Regions from separate parts of the Vibrio sp. SCSIO 43133 genome, predicted to be linked through region 1. Evidence: predicted binding sites of a transcription regulator. Region 1 holds the regulator's gene; each other region holds the start of a gene.
The links. The regulator PurR, encoded in region 1, represses purine synthesis genes. The targets are predictions, from matches to a motif close to TNANGNAAACGTTTNCNTNA.

Region 1 (3,202 bases):
CACCAAGTCGATGCTGGCTTCCTGTAGAATCTGACGCATTTGTTCGCCGCTCTCCGCTTCACTCACCAAGTAACCTTCACTTTCGAAGTAACCCGCTAGTTTGCTGCGCGTAACGACATCATCTTCCACTACTAGTACGTGATATTTCATGTCTTTCTATCTCAATCTTTCAATGACAGAGTCATTCTATTCATAATTAGTCACAATTCTAGCCTACATTGACGTGAATTGAAGAAAACTTGCTTTTTCTTGATTCAAAACAAATAGAAATCTTAACTTCAGATATGCAACAGAGATTTATCCAAAAACCTTGTTCCACATGACCATGTCTTCACAACCCTTCATTTTTCGTCTTTTTTTTTCACATCAATGATTACTGTTGTTCATCTTTATTAGCTAAAATAGAGATAACACTTTTGGAGATAAGAAAATGCAAGAAATCAAAGCATTTAACGAACAACGTGCTGAATTATACTGGTGGCTTTCGAGCCTCTTTGCTAGAGAACTAACCACAGAAGAACTCGAGCAATATCAAAGCCCAGATATACGCGCTTTCCTTACCGGACTGGGTGAAAACCCAACACTATCAGCTCCTATCGCCTCTATGGTCGACGCACTAAACAGACTGCAAGTAAGAGAAGATGCCCAACTTGAGTTGTCTGCTGATTTTTGTGATCTGTTTTTGAAAACAGATAAGCATGGGGCGCTACCTTATGCTTCTTTATATATTGGTGAGTCAGGTCTGTTAAACGACAAACCCGCTCAAGTGATGTCAGAGTTGCTTGCGGAGCATAATATTGCGGTAACTGAAAACTTAAACGAACCAGCGGATCATTTGGCTATTGAGCTCGATTTTCTCGGGAACCTCATTATTCGTTCCAACGAATTAGAGTCAGAAGCTCACATGAATGAGGCGATGGAGCAGCAAGCAGAGTTTATTGAACAACACCTGCTAACTTGGGTGCCACAATTCGTGACTAAATGTCAGCAGCACGATGAGTTTGGTTTTTACGCCGCGGTATCAACAGTACTTCAAGCACTCATCAAGCTAGATCTTGATTACTTAAAAGGTGATCAAGCCTAAGATTTTGAGGCGCATGTACTGTTTATCACTCACCGTTACAGACAAAAGTGCGCCTTATCTATAAATTTGTTGTATAAGTGATTGCTTGTATCAATGGGGAAGACTACAATCCGCCGTTTAAATGCAAAAGCCGCTTTGGTATTCAACAAGCACAATAATAATCTGTCGAACTGTTGAACCAAACCGCTGAAAAGCGGTTTTTTCATTCAGAATGCACTACTTATTAGGAACCCATATATTGGCTTCCAGAATTCGAAGCGGTATTGGCTATTAATAGCACTCCGCGATAAAAGGATATAGCTATGGCAACAATCAAAGATGTCGCCCGTCTGGCTGGCGTTTCAACGACCACCGTTTCTCACGTAATTAATAAAACTCGTTTTGTAGCAGAAGCCACACAAGAAAAAGTGATGGCAGCGGTAGATGAACTTAACTATGCACCAAGTGCGGTTGCTCGTAGTTTGAAATGTAACTCGACCAAAACGATTGGAATGCTTGTCACTCAATCTACAAACTTGTTCTTCTCGGAAGTCATCGACGGTGTTGAAAGCTACTGCTATCGCCAAGGCTATACTTTAATCCTATGTAACACGGGTGGTGTCTACGAGAAACAGCGCGACTATATTCGCATGCTCGCAGAAAAACGTGTTGATGGCATTTTGGTTATGTGCTCCGACTTAACTGAAGAGCTACTAGAAATGCTAGACCGTCATTCAGATATTCCGAAAGTGATTATGGACTGGGGCCCAGAAAGCTCTCAAGCCGACAAGATCATTGATAACTCGGAAGAAGGCGGCTATCTCGCAACTAAATATCTGATCGATAACGGTCATACTGACATTGCATGCTTGAGCGGACACCTAGAGAAAGCCGTTTGCCAAGAGCGTATTGTCGGCTATCAGCGTGCTCTAGCGGAAGCGGGTATCGAGATGAAAGATGACCGAATCTTAGAAGGTAACTTCGAATGTGATACGGCCGTGATTGCCGCTAACCGTATTGCAGCAATGGAAGTTCGTCCAACTGCCGTATTCTGCTTCAACGACACCATGGCATTCGGTTTAATGAGTCGCCTGCAACAATTAGGTGTAAAAGTTCCAGAAGATATTTCCGTTATCGGTTATGACAATATCGAATTGGCTGAGTATTTCTCTCCACCACTAACAACAGTGCACCAACCGAAGCGTCGTGTAGGTAAGAATGCGTTTGAGATTCTTCTAGAACGAATCAAAGATAAAGGTCACGAAAAACGCATTTTCGAAATGCACCCTGAGATTGTAGAACGTGATTCTGTCAAAAAACTCACATAATCCTGAAAAAAGTGCCTTTCTAGGCACTTTTTTTTGATCCTCATCCAATAAACTGAACGCTTTATTGTTTGTTTCGACACACTCTCCCGCACAAATCCCAATCGATTATCTGAAGCAATATCACACTTTTACCATACAACCGTCATAGATGTGAGTCATTTTCATTTATTCTAAATATGTCACGCACAGGGCAAACCACTTGAAAGGGTGGGACGCAAAGCCACCGGCCTAAACCAAATTTATTTGATAGGTAGCGGGGTTACCGATGGCAAAGGTATTAGCATTCTTTTGGTTTACCGCTAACAGAAGGCTGACACCCGTTTGCTATACTCTCGGACCTGATTTTGGTGACACAATCAATAACACCGAGAAAAGAATAAGCATGGACAATCCTATACTAAAAAACTCGATGCAATTGTTCGCTCAGCTTGGAAGAGTTAAGTCTCGTTCTATGTTTGGTGGATTTGGTATCTTTATTGACGATACCATGTTTGCATTAGCAGTGAATAACAAATTACATATCAGAACTAACCGTCAGACGATCGCTAAATTTAAGCAACTTGGCTACAAGCCATACGTTTATAAGAAGCGTGGGTTCCCCGTTGTCACTAAGTATTTCGCACTCCCTGAGGACTGTTGGCAAGATCAGGATGTTATCTTGACTCATGCTCGCTCTGCCTTAGAGTTCGCAAAAACAGAAAAAGTGCAACAGTCGGAAACAAAACCCAATCGACTCAAAGATTTACCTAATTTAAGACTGGCTACTGAGCGTATGCTTAAGAAAGCTGGAATTGAATCGGTATACGATCTG
Region 2 (3,202 bases), on a different replicon from region 1:
TCAATGGATTGATCGAGTGTGTAAAGTGGTTTGAAGTTCGCTTCGTTCTCACAGGCCGCTATAACCTGCTGTGCGAGTTCTTTAGTGCCTTCGCCACCTTTTGCGAATCCTTCACTAATTGCTACTCGGCAATCTTGTTCAAGCGCTTCAATCCAAGATTTTAGAAGGTTAAGTTCCTCGTCACTATCTTGAGGGAAGCGGTTAATAGCGACGACCGCTGGTACACCATATTTAGCTACGTTGTTGATATGCCATTTCAAGTTCTCGAACCCAGCTTGCAGGGCGTTCGAGTCGTTACCGTAGATAGAGTCTGGAATAGGCGTACCTGGTTTGAGGTCATAGAGTCCAGAGTTCGCTTTTAAGCCACGAAGTGTCGCCACGATCACAGCACAGTCAGGTTTTTTATCTGTTGCAGAGGCTTTGATATTACACGCTTTTTCAAAACCCATATCAGAACCAAAACCACCTTCAGTGATCGTATAGCGGCTCAACTTTGTCGCAATGCTATCGGCGATAATGGATGAGTTACCATGAGCGATATTGGCAAAAGGACCCGCATGGATAAGCGTTGGAACCCCTTCAAGAGTCTGCATTAAGGTTGGCTCAATGGCTTCTTTCATACTAACAGCCATAGCACCTGCAACCTGAAGATCTTCGGTGGTAATTGGCTCACCATCTAAAGAGTAAGCCACGACAATGCGGCCGATACGTGAACGCAGATCTTTTAAGTCTTTCGATAGTGCTAAAATCGCCATCAGCTCTGAGGCTGCGGAGATATCAAATCCGTCTTCACGTTCATAACCATTAATGGTTTTGTTCACCTCGTTTTGGCCAACTGTCACCATGCGAAGTGCTCGGTCATTGTGGTCAACTACGCGTTTCCAGACGACATTCTTGATATCAATTTTTAATGCTTTAAGCCCAGTACGAGATTCGAACGCTTCATAACCTTGGCGTTGTTCGTGGTAAATACGAGCGTCAATTGCGGCAGCAGCAAGGTTGTGAGCGGCGGTAACCGCGTGAATATCGCCCGTCAGGTGAAGGTTCAATTCTTCCATCGGTGCAACTTGAGAGTAACCACCACCTGCAGCGCCACCTTTCACACCGAAAATTGGACCCATTGACGGCTGACGAATACACGCCATGACCGATTGACCAAGCTTTTTCAGGCCTTGTGATAAACCAATTGTTGTCACGGTTTTGCCTTCACCTAGTGGTGTAGGAGTGATGGCAGTGACGACAACAAGCTTGCCATCAATATTGTCTTTGAGTCGGTTTACCGCGTTTAAGGATACTTTTGCCTTGTGAAAACCTTGAGGATGAAACTCAGAGTCGAGTAGTCCAGATTGCTTAGCAATCTCAGAAATAGGGGAAAGAGACGTCGTACGACAGATATCAATATCAGATAGCATTAACGGTCCTTAAAAGCCACAAAATTATTGAGGAAAACGTTTGCGTCAGGATAATACTGGTTAAAAATCCTTTGTAAAGTTAAATATTCAGCAATCTGTTCTATTTTTAATCACTCTTTATTTAGTTGATTGTTTTGAAAACAAAAAGAGGCCGAAGCCTCTTTTTTATCGATCCCAGTATGCTTCTTCCAAGCTGTCTTCTCGCTCTGGTAAAGAGCGGGTGAGTCGTGGCGAGTGCTGTGTTAGGACTTCGTAACTCACTCGGTTCGCATACTTACAAATTTGTGAAAGAGAAGAGTAGGTTAAGCAAGGTGCAACATGTTTATCTGACTCTGGAACATTCTGGCAATGAAAGTCATTGGCTGTCATGTCGTGAAGTAGAGCCGAAAGAGCACCATCACCTGCGCCGTTGGTGTTCTTAATTTCCAGTGGGCCACCTAAATATGGGCCAATATGAGAGTAGACTTTCTGCGGGTCTGCACAATCCGCTTTACGCATTGCTCGGCTAAATTCAAATTTGTTGAACTCATCGATTTCGCCTTCAAGAATATCGTGCGTCGTTTCACGGAGTGCAACATTGTCGCAATAACCGGCCATATATAGGCCGTCAGGACCAGCTGTACACAATACCAAATCAACCCAGTCTAACGCTTTGTCGGCGGCAAGTAGTGGGTCGGAGAATCCAGTGAGTGCTTCACCTTCTTCTTCATTCATAGCAACGATAGTGACATTGTCTTTAATGTAATCCTGCCAGAACTTTTCGTTGCCTTCGATAACCCACTTAGTTCCTAACGTTAACACCACGGGTACCGATTTAGATTTTGCGATCTCAATTGCACGTGCAACCGCTTTAGGCATCGGATCTTCTGGCTTACCACGCATTAGATAAGAAGAAACAACCAAAGCTGAAGCCTTGTTAAACACAGACTCTGGAATACTCTCTGGCTTAAGTTGGTTCATTTCACCTTCGTTGATCGCAAATGTTCGTTCACCATCGTCGGTGATTAGCGTGTAGCAACGGCCAATTGGACCATCAACAGTTTGTAAATGGTTCAGGTTCATGCGTGAAGACGTTCGGCATAGATAACGGTAACCGTACGAACCTACTTCAATGTTCTTTGACATAACGCCCAGTAAAACAGATTTGCTATCTGCCAAAACTGAATAGTTGTGTAGCGTGTTACCAATAGTATCACCTGGGAATTGGTGAGTAATTAGTCCTTCAGCAACCAGTTCTTCATAAAGCGCGTCTGCTTTACTTTCTTCAAGTACCAGAGAGTGACCTTTACTTAGGTCGTATTTAGCAAGAAAAGCATCGTCAACTCGTGCTTCGATATCAACGATCGTTTGACCAACACCAATAATAGTCGGTCGGAATAGCTTTGGAGCTGACTGAGCTTGGCTAACAGACAGATCTTTCTTGCTAGTTGGGAAATAGTGTTTTGACTTACGTTGTCCAGGGAATCTCATAGTAAACGCTGATGGAACGAAATTTGGCGGCATGATATCACAATGACTTCAATAATGTTTCATAAAATTGCAGCGTTTGTGTGATTTTGACCATATGCAGAAAGGGGTGAAATCCAATCTTTAATCAGACTGTTAACCAATGCATAACCATAGTCTTGACATGGTTTATCAGCCGACTAACCTAAGACTAGTTACAATGACACGGATTGCATATTGAATATTTCAAGCCTAAGCCCAGAGAAAATTCAAGAAGTGCTTGATCGCATGGATTGTTATTTCTTTATTAAAGACAAAAACGGATGTTACACCTACGTCAATGA
Region 3 (3,202 bases), 470 kb from region 1:
AACACTTTTAGCCGTCGGTAATGTAAGCATCATCATACCGCGAACACCTGTTGGCGATTTAGCCACAGGATTCCAGTGAGACTCTTGATAGGCAAGAGCAGCGATTAAGCGCCAATCAAATTCGTTCGAATATTTCTTAAAGAGAGGCGACCACTTAGGCAATTTGCCATCTAAAGCACGGATAAACGCGCGAGTATCGACGTAGTCGAAAACACCGATGTGTCCGATATACTTCTCTTCTAAATTCGCCAGTTCACCTGTCTGTTTCAAGCGACCGAAGAACTCGATCAATAACGCGTACAGGCTTTCATCTTCTGACTTTCGCATATACCAAGAGATCGGTTGATCTTCAGTCATTTCAAACGCCAATGCGAGATCAGGATAAATTCGTTGAGAAAGTGACAGTTCCACAGAGTCTGCCATGGTGAATTTAAGTTGGCCTTCAGAAACCTGCTTTAGTAGGTCATTGACGTCAGCATTAGCATCAATGTAGTAGCGGAACTCAGGGTTCTGGTTAGCGACATTCGCTAGTGTTTGCTCAAAGTGAGAGTCTTTTACTATCGCAAAGACCTCTTCACCATCGGCTTTATCGATTAACTCTTGCTGATTGTTTAATAATTGTTCTAAGTTTCTTGGTCGCCATTGACCCTTCTTATAGACCACCTGTTGGCTTACGTAGTAATAGGCAGGGCCTGCACGAAAGTGCTTGATACGTTCTGGAGATTGGCTTAGTCCGGCTGCGATAATATCGATTTCACCTTTTTGCAATGCTGGAAACAGACTTGCTTGGCGGTAAGCGGGCTTCATTTCTAACCGCACACCCAGTTCATCGGCAAACTGCCTTGCAAGCTCATAGTCCAAACCAGTCGGACCATCAGGACCAATATAATAAGAGAGTTGATTATTGAGAGTACCGACACGAAGCACACCACGCTCTTTAATATTCTCTAGTTCGCTTTTGGGATCAGAGTCGATTTGGCAGCCTGCCATTCCAAGCGTTAACAGACAAACGGATAGTAATTTGAGCCAGCGTAAATTTAACCAATAAACAGCAGATGGATTTTGCATTAATTCATTTATCTCACAACGATAGTGCTGTCTTTATACCAAAGCTGACGAGCTTGGCAAAGCAAGAAGGCATAAACACCCGAGAGTGGTCACTTTATCACCATGACGATATCGTTTGCTGCAAATCGAAAAAAAATGACGAAAACGTTTGCGTTAGCGGTTACGTCACAAAAAAAAATCCTCTATAATAGCGCCGCATTAGAGCAGGATAAATTGTTATAAGTTCAAAAATACAATCTAACTATTTGAATTTATAATAATTTCACCTCAATCAACTGCATAAGAGACCTAAGCACATGAGAATTTTGCGTGGTTCCCCAGCTCTTTCTGAGTTTCGTGTTAACAAGCTACTAGAGCTCTGTCGTGAACTAAACCTACCAGTAACAGGTATTTACGCTGAGTTTGCCCACTTTGCCGACCTAACGGCAGACCTGGATGAGTCTGAAGTTGAAAAATTAGAGAAGTTGCTGACTTACGGTCCAACGATTGAAGAGCACGAACCAACAGGCACGCTGCTATTAGTGACACCTCGCCCTGGCACTATCTCGCCATGGTCTTCTAAATCTACGGATATTGCGAATAACTGTGGCCTAGACAAAGTGACTCGTCTAGAGCGCGGTACTGCTTACTATGTAGAGACATCAAGCGAACTGACGGAGCTTCAACTTGTTGAGCTTAAAGCGGTGATCCACGACCGTATGATGGAAGTTGTTTTCTCTGACTTCGAATCAGCGGCAGCGCTGTTCCAAGTAGCAGAGCCAGCACCGGTAGCTGATGTTGATCTACTAACAGGTGGCCGCAAAGCACTAGAAGAAGCGAACGTGACGCTAGGTCTTGCACTTGCAGAAGATGAAATTGATTACCTAGTTGAAAGCTTTGTGACTAAGCTAGAGCGCAACCCAACAGACATCGAGCTGATGATGTTTGCACAGGCGAACTCTGAGCACTGTCGTCACAAGATCTTCAACGCAGATTGGACTATCGACGGCGTTAAGCAAGACAAGTCGCTGTTCAAGATGATCAAAAACACATTCGAAACGACACCTGAGCACGTTCTGTCTGCTTACAAAGATAATGCAGCGGTTATGGAAGGCTCTGAAGTGGGTCGTTTCTTCCCAGATCCAAAAACACGTCAATACGGCTACAACCACGAGAAAGCGCACATCCTAATGAAGGTGGAAACACACAACCACCCAACTGCGATTTCTCCATGGCCAGGTGCATCGACAGGTAGTGGCGGTGAAATCCGTGACGAAGGCGCAACAGGTATTGGCGGTAAGCCAAAAGCAGGTCTTGTTGGTTTCACAACGTCTAACCTTCGCATTCCTGGCTTCGAACAGCCTTGGGAAACCGACTTTGGTAAGCCAGGCCGTATCGTTAACGCCCTAGATATCATGTTAGAAGGTCCACTAGGTGGCGCGGCATTTAACAACGAATTTGGTCGTCCAAACCTACTGGGTTACTTCCGTACTTACGAAGAGAAAGTTACATCACACGCAGGTGAAGAAGTGCGTGGTTACCACAAGCCAATCATGATTGCTGGTGGTATGGGTAACATCCGCGACGAGCACGTTCAGAAGAAAGAGATCCCAGTAGGTGCAAGCCTAATCGTACTTGGTGGTCCTGCAATGAACATCGGTCTTGGTGGCGGCGCAGCGTCTTCTATGGCGTCTGGTCAGTCTGCAGAAGACCTAGACTTTGCTTCAGTGCAGCGTGAAAACCCAGAGATGGAACGTCGCTGTCAAGAAGTGATCGACCGCTGCTGGCAGCTAGGTGAAGACAACCCAATCGCATTTATCCACGATGTGGGCGCGGGCGGTATCTCAAACGCACTTCCTGAGCTTGTTGATGACGGTGAACGCGGCGGTATCTTCCAACTACGCGACGTACCAAACGATGAGCCAGGCATGAGCCCACTTGAGATCTGGTGTAACGAATCTCAAGAACGCTATGTAATGGCGGTAGCGCCAGAGAACATGGAAGCATTCGATGCTATCTGTAAGCGTGAGCGCGCACCTTACGCAGTAGTGGGTGTGGCAACAGAAGAGCGTGAACTGAAACTTGAAGATTCACACTTCGACAACACGCCAATCGACATGCCGATGGACATCCTTCTTGGCAAAACGCCGAAGAT
Region 4 (3,202 bases), 720 kb from region 1:
AATTTACAACTTACTCGGTGTCACGCATCCCATTGCAAAAGGATTAACCATGGGCACGGTGTCTCACGCTCTTGGCACAGCCACTTGCGCAGAGAAAGATCCTAGAGACGCGGCATTCAGCTCACTTGCTCTCGTTGTTTGTGGTGTTATCACTTCCATTCTTGCCCCGTCTATGTTCGCATTCTCCCTCTGGTTTGGGACTGTTATCGCTTAACACTTCAGGACTGTATAGCCAGTAAAACTCGTCGTTTACTGGCTACAAATTGTGTGACATCACTCTTATTGCTGAAACATTGCATTCATTGCATTTTTATTTGTGATCATCATCACCCTTATTTCTCACTAACTTGCATAGAATGTCAGTAAACCGCAAAAGATAAAGGACACAGCATGACAGATCGTTTTGAGTCAGCGCTTGCAGATATGCCAGAGCAGATCGTTAACTATCTAAAACCTATCATTACTAAGCCAGAATTTGATGCAACGCTATCACAAGAGCAGTTTGAACAACTGCTTGTTCTTTCTGGCCTAGAAGATGATGAGCTTCGCGTTGCCTTGCTGCCTTTAGCTGCAGCCTATTCATATGCACCTATCTCTGAGTTTTTTGTTGGCGCAATTGCACGTGGGACATCAGGCAAACTGTACTTCGGCGCAAACATGGAGATCATTGGGGCGCAACTTGGTCAAACAGTTCACGCAGAGCAATCCGCTATCAGCCACGCTTGGATGAAGGGTGAAACTGGACTTAAAGATATCACGATTAACTTTAGTCCTTGTGGTCACTGCCGCCAATTTATGAACGAGCTGACCACTGCGGACAAGCTAGTTATTCAATTGCCGCAGCGCGATGCAATGACGCTACAAGAATATTTACCAGAGTCCTTTGGACCTAAAGATCTTGGTATTACCGAAGGGTTAATGAGCCCATTAGCTCACGCTTTAACTACTGACGAAACCGATACGCTCGTCGTATCTGCAGTAGAAGCGTTAAATCGCAGTCATTCACCTTATACTCAAAACCTAAGTGGTGTTGCTATCGCAATGAAAGATGGCTCTGTCTACCAAGGGGCGTATGCTGAGAACGCAGCATTTAATCCTAGCCTTCCACCATTACAGGTAGCGTTTGTTCAGTTGCTTCTAGATGGTCAAAACTTTGAAGACATTCAGCTAGTAGCGCTAGCAGAAGTGTCCAAAGGTAAAATCAGTCACCTTGCAGACACTCAAGCAACACTTGAGGCCATTGACCCAGATATCCAACTAGAATACGTGTCAATTTAGCGCTGCAACTCTCTGATATCGTTTAGCCTCGCTCATGCGGGGCTTTTTTAGGCCAAAATTTATACTGATAATAAAATCTCGCGCAAACGTTTGCTTTCCTGCAATAATCCAGTATGATCCCCCGAAATTCTTCCTCATGAATGCTCAAGGACACTCTATGTTTGGTACTGCTACTCGTGAAAATGCTACACGTGTTTTACTTTTAGGCTCTGGTGAATTAGGTAAAGAAGTTGCCATTGAATGCCAACGACTAGGCTTAGAAGTCATCGCTTGTGACCGATATGCTGACGCCCCTGCAATGCAAGTTGCTCACAGAAGTTATGTGCTCGATATGTTGGACGGCGAAGCACTAGAGGCCATTATCAATCAAGAACAACCCGACTACGTAGTGCCGGAAATCGAAGCCATTGCAACGGACAAGCTAGTCGAGTTAGAAAGTAAAGGCTTAAACGTTGTTCCTACTGCGAATGCAACCAAGCTAACCATGAATCGTGAAGGTATCCGTAGACTGGCGGCTGAAGAACTCGGCCTGAATACCTCTCCTTACCAATTTGCAGACAGCTACGAAGACTTTAAAGCGGCTGTAGAAAATGTCGGTGTACCATGTGTAGTGAAACCAGTTATGAGTTCTTCTGGTAAAGGTCAAAGTGTTATCAAGTCAGAATCCGACATTGAGAAAGCCTGGACCTACGCTCAAGAAGGTGGCCGTACTGGCGCAGGTCGAGTCATTGTTGAAGGTTTTATCGATTTCGATTACGAAATTACTTTATTGACCGTACGCGCTGTCGATGGCGTTCACTTTTGTGCTCCTGTGGGTCACCGTCAAGAAGATGGTGATTACCGCGAATCTTGGCAGCCTCAGGCGATGTCAGCTAATGCAATAAAAGCGGCAGAATATACGGCAGAGCAAGTGGTTAACGCGCTGGGTGGCTATGGTATTTTTGGTGTAGAACTGTTTGTTAAGGGCGATAAAGTTATTTTCAATGAAGTATCACCTCGCCCACATGATACAGGTCTAGTCACGCTGATTTCTCAAGACATGTCGGAGTTTGCATTACACGTGCGTGCTTTTACCGGCCTACCAATTAACGGCATCACCCAATATGGTCCTGCAGCTTCCGCTGTTGTTCTCGGCCAAGGCACATCTAACAATATCCGTTACGAAGGCCTTGATGAAGCTTTAAGTCTTCCACAAACTCAAATCCGCCTCTTTGGAAAACCAGATATTGATGGGCGTCGTCGTTTAGGCGTTGTACTTACTAAGCGTAAATCTCTAGAGACAGCAGTCGATGAGGCTGTCGAATGCGCTAAGAAAGTAAAAGTTATCTACTAACACGAGCGCTTTTACGTAATGGAATGACCAATGGGCTCCAACAGAATGCTAGAGCCCATTGGCGTATTTAGTGCTTATTATCTAGATTCAGACCAAACAGCAAACTCGTTGCCACTTGGCTCGATGAAATGAAAGCGGCAGCCACCCGGAAAGTCGAAAATATCCCGTACTATACAGCCACCATTTTGTTTCACCCGCTCCAGTGTTTCGGAAATCGCCGCGCTGTAGAAAACCAGCAACGCCCCACCCTGTTGAGCTTTTGAACTTAACTCTGCGCGATAAAATCCGCCGTTAAGTCCTTGGTTTGAAAAGGCTGTATAATCAGGTCCATAATCCTCAAACGTCCAACCAAATGCCGCTTCAAAAAACGCTTTTGTCGCGGAAATATCGGCCGCTGCAAACTCAACATAATCCAATTTATCGTGTGTACTCATCAATTCATCCTTGCCGCTCTGATAATTCAATCATAAAACACGTTCACTATAATAATTGTGAGTAAACGTTTGTTTCCAAAACAAACAATTATCTGACCACAGAGACAATAAATTATGGTGCGAAATGACAAACTTCTTTATCATTCATCATGGTTAT

Region 2: the regulator PurR is predicted to act here: its motif matches at 1,441-1,460, upstream of JKJ11_RS18460 (formate--tetrahydrofolate ligase).
Region 3: the regulator PurR is predicted to act here: its motif matches at 1,205-1,224, upstream of purL (phosphoribosylformylglycinamidine synthase).
Region 4: the regulator PurR is predicted to act here: its motif matches at 1,357-1,376, upstream of purT (formate-dependent phosphoribosylglycinamide formyltransferase).

Annotation. Positions count from the first base shown of each region.
Region 1 covers NZ_CP068024.1:2,398,062-2,401,263, forward strand. The annotation lists gene torR (two-component system response regulator TorR) at 1-150, opposite strand, end outside; gene torD (molecular chaperone TorD) at 431-1,084, shown strand; gene purR (HTH-type transcriptional repressor PurR) at 1,387-2,391, shown strand; cyclic di-GMP riboswitch class I at 2,571-2,658, shown strand; gene JKJ11_RS11335 (TfoX/Sxy family DNA transformation protein) at 2,774-3,202, shown strand, end outside.
Region 2 covers NZ_CP068025.1:364,135-367,336, forward strand. The annotation lists gene JKJ11_RS18460 (formate--tetrahydrofolate ligase) at 1-1,412, opposite strand, end outside; gene JKJ11_RS18465 (inosine/guanosine kinase) at 1,578-2,882, opposite strand; gene JKJ11_RS18470 (sensor domain-containing diguanylate cyclase) at 3,096-3,202, shown strand, end outside.
Region 3 covers NZ_CP068024.1:2,869,900-2,873,101, reverse strand. The annotation lists gene mltF (membrane-bound lytic murein transglycosylase MltF) at 1-1,068, opposite strand, end outside; gene purL (phosphoribosylformylglycinamidine synthase) at 1,365-3,202, shown strand, end outside.
Region 4 covers NZ_CP068024.1:1,680,794-1,683,995, reverse strand. The annotation lists gene JKJ11_RS08050 (CidB/LrgB family autolysis modulator) at 1-214, shown strand, start outside; gene cdd (cytidine deaminase) at 391-1,278, shown strand; gene purT (formate-dependent phosphoribosylglycinamide formyltransferase) at 1,436-2,611, shown strand; gene JKJ11_RS08035 (VOC family protein) at 2,689-3,045, opposite strand.